2 regions of the Stenotrophomonas sp. YJH_SMC_14-1 genome follow, and region 2 is predicted to be linked to the other one. Evidence: riboswitches for the same ligand, from Rfam matches in the RefSeq annotation. Region 2 holds a riboswitch; the other holds the start of a gene.
What was found. Region 2 has a riboswitch for glycine ahead of AC5P9P_RS18435 (trimeric intracellular cation channel family protein). Riboswitches for the same ligand answer to the same signal wherever they lie in the genome.
Positions count from the first base shown of each region.

Region 1: it holds a riboswitch for glycine, as region 2 does, so the genes downstream of both, gcvP (aminomethyl-transferring glycine dehydrogenase) here and AC5P9P_RS18435 (trimeric intracellular cation channel family protein) in region 2, are expected to answer to the same signal.

Region 1 is NZ_JCAFVK010000002.1:585,585-588,987, reverse strand. It holds gene gcvP (aminomethyl-transferring glycine dehydrogenase) at 1-1,696, opposite strand, end outside; glycine riboswitch at 1,759-1,861, opposite strand; gene AC5P9P_RS07705 (multidrug effflux MFS transporter) at 2,161-3,387, shown strand.
Region 2 is NZ_JCAFVK010000011.1:14,353-17,755, forward strand. It holds gene AC5P9P_RS18415 (NAD(P)/FAD-dependent oxidoreductase) at 1-197, shown strand, start outside; gene AC5P9P_RS18420 (hypothetical protein) at 289-744, opposite strand; gene AC5P9P_RS18425 (nuclear transport factor 2 family protein) at 750-1,181, opposite strand; gene AC5P9P_RS18430 (GIY-YIG nuclease family protein) at 1,253-1,528, opposite strand; glycine riboswitch at 1,569-1,658, shown strand; glycine riboswitch at 1,672-1,777, shown strand; gene AC5P9P_RS18435 (trimeric intracellular cation channel family protein) at 1,860-2,477, shown strand; gene AC5P9P_RS18440 (3-deoxy-7-phosphoheptulonate synthase) at 2,646-3,403, opposite strand, start outside.

The DNA of each region.
Region 1 (3,403 bases), on a different contig from region 2:
CGGAGTTCGGCTGCAGGCTGACCGCGTCGTAGCCGGTGCATTCGACCAGCATCGCTTCCAGCGTGTCGATCAGTTCCTTGTAGCCCAGCGCCTGGTCGGCCGGCACCAGCGGGTGGATCTGCGAGAACTCCGGCCAGGTCACCGGGATCATCTCGGCGGTGGCGTTGAGCTTCATGGTGCACGAACCCAGCGGGATCATCGTGCGGTCCATCGCCAGGTCCTTGTCGGCCAGCGAACGCAGGTAGCGCAGCAGTTCGTGTTCGCTGTGGTGGGTGTTGAACACCGGGTGGGTCAGGAACGCGGACTGGCGCAGCAGGCCGGCCGGCAGCGCGTCGGCGGTGCTGGCATCCAGTGCGTCGACGTCCAGCGAGGCACCGAACACCGCAGCCACGGCGACGATGTCGGCGCGGGTGGTGGTCTCGTCCAGGCTGATGCCGACCGAGTCGCTGTCGATCGCGCGCAGGTTGTAACCGGCGGCGCGTGCCTTGGCATGGATTTCATCGGCATGCACGCCGGTGACGTGCAGGGTGTCGAAGAAGTCGCCACCGACCTGCACGCCGGCATTGCGCAGCGCTGCGGCCAGGATCGAGGCCAGTCGATGGGTGCGGCGGGCAATGCGGGTCAGGCCTTCCGGGCCGTGGTAAACGGCGTACATCGAGGCCATCACCGCCAGCAGCACCTGCGCGGTACAGATGTTGGAGGTGGCCTTCTCGCGGCGGATGTGCTGTTCGCGGGTCTGCAGGGTCAGGCGGTAGGCCGGGTTGCCCTGGGCATCGATCGAAACGCCGATCAGGCGGCCCGGCATCGAGCGCTTGTAGGCGTCACGGCAGGCCATGAAGGCGGCGTGCGGGCCACCGAAGCCGAACGGCACGCCGAAACGCTGGCTGTTGCCGACAACGATGTCCGCGCCCCATTCGCCCGGGGCAGCCAGCAGGGTCAGGGCCAGCAGGTCGGTGGCCACGGCCACCAGGCCGCCGCGTGCGTGCACGGCATCGACCAGCGCCTTGTAGTCGCCGACCTGGCCAAAGGTGTCCGGATACTGCAGCAGCAGGCCGAAGGCTTCTGCTTCCAGCGCTTCGGCCGGGGCGCCGACGCGCAGCACGATGCCCATGGGCTCGGCGCGGGTACGCAGCAGTTCCAGGGTCTGCGGGTGCACGGCGTCGTGCACGAAGAAGGTGTCCGACTTCGACTTGGCCGAACGCTTGGCCAGGGTCATCGCTTCGGCGGCGGCGGTGGCTTCGTCCAGCAGCGAGGCGTTGGCGATTTCCATGCCGGTCAGGTCGGCGCACAGGGTCTGGAAGTTGATCAGCGCTTCCATGCGGCCCTGCGAGATTTCCGCCTGGTACGGGGTGTAGGCGGTGTACCACGCCGGGTTTTCCAGGATGTTGCGCAGGATCACGTTCGGCGTGTGGGTACCGTAGTAACCCTGGCCGATGAAGCTGCGCAGCACGGTGTTCTTGTCGGCGATCGCACGGATCTTCGCCAGTGCCTGCACTTCGGTCATCGACTCCGGCAGTGCCAGCGGTGCCGGCGACTTGATCTTGGCCGGCACGATGGCGTCGGTCATCGCATCCAGCGACGCGTGGCCGACGACGTCGAGCATCTGCGCGATCTCGGCGTCGTTGGGGCCGATGTGGCGCTCGACGAACGCGTTGTGGTGCTCGAGCTCACGCAGGGAAGGGGTGTTCTGGGACATGGCGAAGGATCCGTCAGGAAAGGGCACACGCACGGGCACAAGCCGCCGGTCGGCGGTCTGCGGGGCGCCCCTCTGTCCTTTTGCCTGAGAGTTTAAAAGCGCGGCGGACCGCAGCTTCGTGCCCCTTCGGCGCCGGATCGAACCGGTCTCTCCAGAGTTGTGTTACGGGTGGTATCGGGCCTGAGCGATTACGGGCGTTGCGCCTTCGGCAGCGGTGTTCCGCTTCTCCCACCGTGTTGCCCGCCGATTATAGCCCGTTGCGGGCGCGGCGGCCGCCTTCGGTCCTGGAGGCCGCGCCTGAATGGCCGATGGCCCGTCCGTGCGTTTTGTGCACTGCTGCATGGCATCAGGTGCAATCCCCACCTATGATGGGCGGATACCCGAATTCATCTGGCGCCGTCCCTGCTGCAGGGGACCGGCGCCCGCCGTGCGTGCCGCGCATGGCCCTGCCGGACGCCTTTCCCATGACCGCCGCTGTTGCTCCCTCCACCCGCCGCATGGCCCTGCTGCTCGCCGGCCTGGCCATGTTCGGTCCGTTCTCGATCGACACCATCTTCCCGGCGTTCCCGCAGCTGGCCCAGCGCCTGGCGGTGGACGAGGTGGCGGTGCAGCAGACCATCAGCGTGTATCTGCTGTTCTACGGCCTGATGAGCCTTGCGCACGGCCCGCTGTCCGATGCCTGGGGCCGCAAGCGGGTGATCCTCGGTGGCCTGGTGGTGTTCGTCGGCGCTTCGGTCGGCTGCGCGCTGTCCACCGACCTGACCACGCTGCTGGCGTTCCGTGCGCTGCAGGGCCTGTCAGCAGGCGTCGGCATGATCGTCGGCCGCGCGGTGATCCGCGACCTGTACCACGGACACGACGCGCAGCGTCTGATGAGCCAGGTATCGATGCTGTTCGGCATCGCTCCGGCCATCGCACCGATCATTGGCGGCTGGATCCTGCTCAGTGGCGCCGGCTGGCCACTGATTTTCTGGTTCCTGGTGGTGTTTGCGCTGCTCCTGCTGGCGGCCACTGCACGCTACCTGCCGGAAACCCATCCGGTGGAGGCACGGGTGCCGTTGTCGCCGCGCGTGCTGCTGCGTGATTACGTGCGCATCGGTTTCAACCCGCGGTTTCTGCGCCTGGCGCTGGCCGGCAGCATCGGTTTCGGCGGCATTTTCCTGTACATCTCCTCGGCGCCGGTGTTCGTGATGCAGCACCTGCATCTGGGCGAGGGTGGTTTTGCCTGGCTGTTCATCCCCACCATCGGCGGCATGACCACCGGCTCGTTCCTGTCCGGGCGCATGGCCGGGCACACCACGCCCACCCGCCAGGTGTCCATTGGTTTCGGCCTGTGTGCGCTGTCGGTGCTGCTGAATGTCGGCTACGTGGCGCTGTCGCCACAGTTCGTGCTGCCATGGGCGGTACTGCCGATCTTCCTGGGCGGCATGGGCATGGCATTGATCTTCCCGATCCTGGCGCTGGCGGTGCTGGACATGTACCCGCACCAGCGCGGCCTGGCCTCGTCGCTGCAGGCCTTCGTGCAGCTGATGATCAGCACGGTGGTGGCCGGCGTGGTGTCGCCGCTGCTCAGTGCCAGCCCGCTGCACCTGGCGCTGGGGCAGGCCGCGTTCTTCGCCGCCGGCTTCGTGTTCTGGTACTGGGAACACCAGCGTGAACGCGCGGCACAGGCGGCCTGCACGGGCCATTGAGCAGCGCGCAGGGGTA
Region 2 (3,403 bases):
TCGTGCACCTGGGGCGGCTGCAGCTGTCGGGCGTGCTGGCCTGGTGGTTCTGGCTGGCCGCGCACGTGTTCTTCCTGATCGGCTTCCGCAACCGCATCGTAGTGCTGCTGAACTGGGCCGTGGCGTACTGGAGCTACCAGCGCAGCGCGCGCATCATCTTCGGTGATGACCAGGAAGACCGGCGACCGAGGCGGTAGTGCCCGCCGCTGGCCGGCTGCCACGCGGTCCGATCCCTTTCCGCAGGAAAGGGCTCTGACTCCGTCAACATCATCCATGCATGGCGTGGATCTACCGCTTCATCGGGCCGCCGGGCGCCCGCCGTTTCGACCATGCGCGGCAGAAGTCCTCCTTCCTTGCGGTGTCGGCAATCTGCGCGGCACTCCAGTTGCGGGTAATCCAGATCGTCAGTGCCGTGCTGCTCAGATGCCAGCGCAGCATGTCGTGCCGTGGCTGCCGCCAAAGATGGCGGCGGGCAATCCAGAACGCCTCCCGTTCCACCTCTGGCACCTTCTTCTTCATCGCGTCGTCGTCGAAGAACTGCGCGGCGAAACTCCAGGGATTCATCGGCTGAAATCCTGTTCGCGGTTCACTGGTGCACGCAGCCACACCACTGGGCACACGGTCTGCTGGCTTCGGCCAACCGCCCACCAGGGCAAGCCCGAGCAGGTACAGCAGGCCAGGCAGCAGTGCGATGCCGGCGGCCAGTACGACGACGGAGACCCATGCCTTACCGGCGGCACGCATCGTGCTCACTTCGCCTTCGGTTTCGGGTACCACAACGCGTTGACGATGACCCAGCGCTGGTCGAAGCGCCCCATGTGGAAGTAATCGACGAACCACGGCGTTTCCAATCGCACCGAGGCGGCATTGCCGGTCACGTCCAGCACCGTGCAGCGGCGGTCCCATTGATCCTTCGGGGTCTTCAACGCGCCCTGCTTCGTCAGCGCGACCAGTTCTTCCTTCGACATGCGGCGCAGGCCCAGCCGCTCGTCGGGCGTATCGCCGAGGACCGCGCGCTTGGCCAGGTCCGGGTGCAGGGAGCGGGCGACGCGCTGCGGGTCGGCCTCCAGCTGGCCGTCGACGTAGTCATGGCAGGTGGCTTCGATGGCCGCGAGGGTGGCCGGGTCGGCAGCGGGACTGGTTGACGCGGAGAGAGCGAACAACAGGGCGACGGTGGACATCCGGGTCTCCAGCGCTGAGGGCTGGGCGATCATCGCATGGCGGCACAGAGGCATCCATGTATGCCATGGATCTACAGGGACCCAGCATCCACCGCCTGCAGCCAGGCCAGCTTGCGTTCCCGCGGCTGCTGCTTGAGCTGCCATTCGGCCCGCGAGGCGGCGGCCCGGTCCGGGTACTCGCGCACGGCCAGCACGCGCAGCGGCGGCCGGGCCCGGGTGTAGCGCGCGCCCTTGCCGGCCTGGTGGGCGGCAAAACGCGCGTCCACGTCGGTGCTGATGCCGGCGTAATAGCTGCCATCGCGACATTCGAGCAGGTACAGGAACCACGGGCGGAGGGACGGGGCCATGCCCGGATTATGCCGTGCTGCACTGCAGCGGATATACTGGCGCCCGAATGCAGGAGAGAGGCGCCGCGCTGGCGCCCGCCGAAGGCGCAGGCTCCCATGATCGCTCAGGCCGGTGGGCTGGAATCCCACCAACCATGCATTCGACTCGCCGAGCTGGAGAGAGGTCACCGGGCATGCCCGGGACGATCCGCCGAAGGGGCACGCGGCCCATGCCGCTGAACTCTCAGGCAAAAGGACAGCGGGAGCGGCACCGGTCATCGTCATCCCGTCATTGCGCAGGCAGTGGCGGTAGTCGCGCATGGCCGGCCCCACCGCGCCCGGAGCCTGCCCAATGCTGCTGTCCATCATCTACCTGATCGCCATTTCCGCCGAAGCCATGACCGGCGCGCTGGCCGCCGGCCGCCGCCGCATGGACCTGTTCGGCGTGGTCATGATCGCCTGCGTCACCGCCCTCGGTGGTGGATCACTGCGCGACATCCTGCTCGGCCACTACCCGCTGGGCTGGGTGAAGCATCCGGAGTACCTGGGCTTCACCGTATGCGCGGCGCTGATCGCCACTTGGGTGGCGCGCTGGATGCACCACTTCCGCCGCACCTTCCTGGTGCTCGATGGCCTGGGCCTGATCGCCTTCACCCTGATCGGCTGCTCGATTGCGCGCGAAGCCGGCCATGCGATGCCGATCGTGCTGATCGCCGGCATGTTGACCGGCGCGTTCGGCGGCGTGCTGCGCGACATCCTCTGCAACGAGGTGCCGCTGATCTTCCAGAAGGAGCTGTACGCGATCATCGCGCTGCTGACCGGCGCGGCCTACCTGTTGCTGCTGCACTGGGGCGTGGCCGACGCCACCGCGATCCTGTGCTGCCTCGGCGGCGGCTTCGCGCTACGCCTGCTGGCGATCCACTACCGCTGGGAAATGCCGAAGTTCGTGTACCACGACGAAGTGCATTGAGGTTCGCGCGGCGGAATCCGCACCACCCCGGCGATGTACCTGGCGCTGTCGCTCATGCGCAGCGCCAGGCGCATCGCCGGTGCAGATGGGCCGGTCTCCAACTCCGACCGGCCCTGATCGCGGCCGCACCCCCGCAGGCGCTGGCCGCCATCCACACACGTGCCGCACTCAAGCGGCTTCGGACACCTTCACGTCGCGACGGGCGCGCACGGCCGCGGCCAGTCGCTCCAGCACCGTCACGGTGGTGTCCCAGTCGATGCAGCCATCGGTGATGCTCTGCCCGTAGACCAGCGGTTGGCCTTCCACCAGTTCCTGGCGACCACCGACCAGATGGCTCTCGATCATCACACCGACGATGCGCTGTTCACCGTCTTCCAACTGAACGGCGATGTCCTCGATCACCTTCGGCTGGTTGTCCGGATTCTTCAGGCTGTTGGCATGGCTGGCGTCGATCATCAGACGAGTCGGCAGCTTGGCCTTGGCCAGCGCCTGGCAGGCCTCGGCGACACTGCCTGCATCGTAGTTCGGCTGCTTGCCGCCGCGCAGGATCACATGGCAATCCGGGTTGCCAGTGGTCGACACGATGGCGGTGCCGCCCTGCTTGGTGACCGACAGGAAGTGATGCGGATTGGAGGCCGCACCCACCGCGTCGGCGGCGATCTTCACGTTGCCATCGGTGCCGTTCTTGAAGCCGACCGGGCACGACAGCCCCGAGGCCAGTTCGCGGTGCACCTGGCTTTCGGTGGTGCGCGCACCAATGGCGCCCCAGGCCACCAGATCGGCGATGTACTGCGGCGAGATCACGTCGAGGAACTCGACACCGGCCGGCAGGCCGAGCTTGTTGATGTCGCGCAGCAGGCCACGGGCAATGCGCAGGCCCTTGTCGATCCTGAAGCTGCCATCCAGGTCCGGGTCGTTGATCAGGC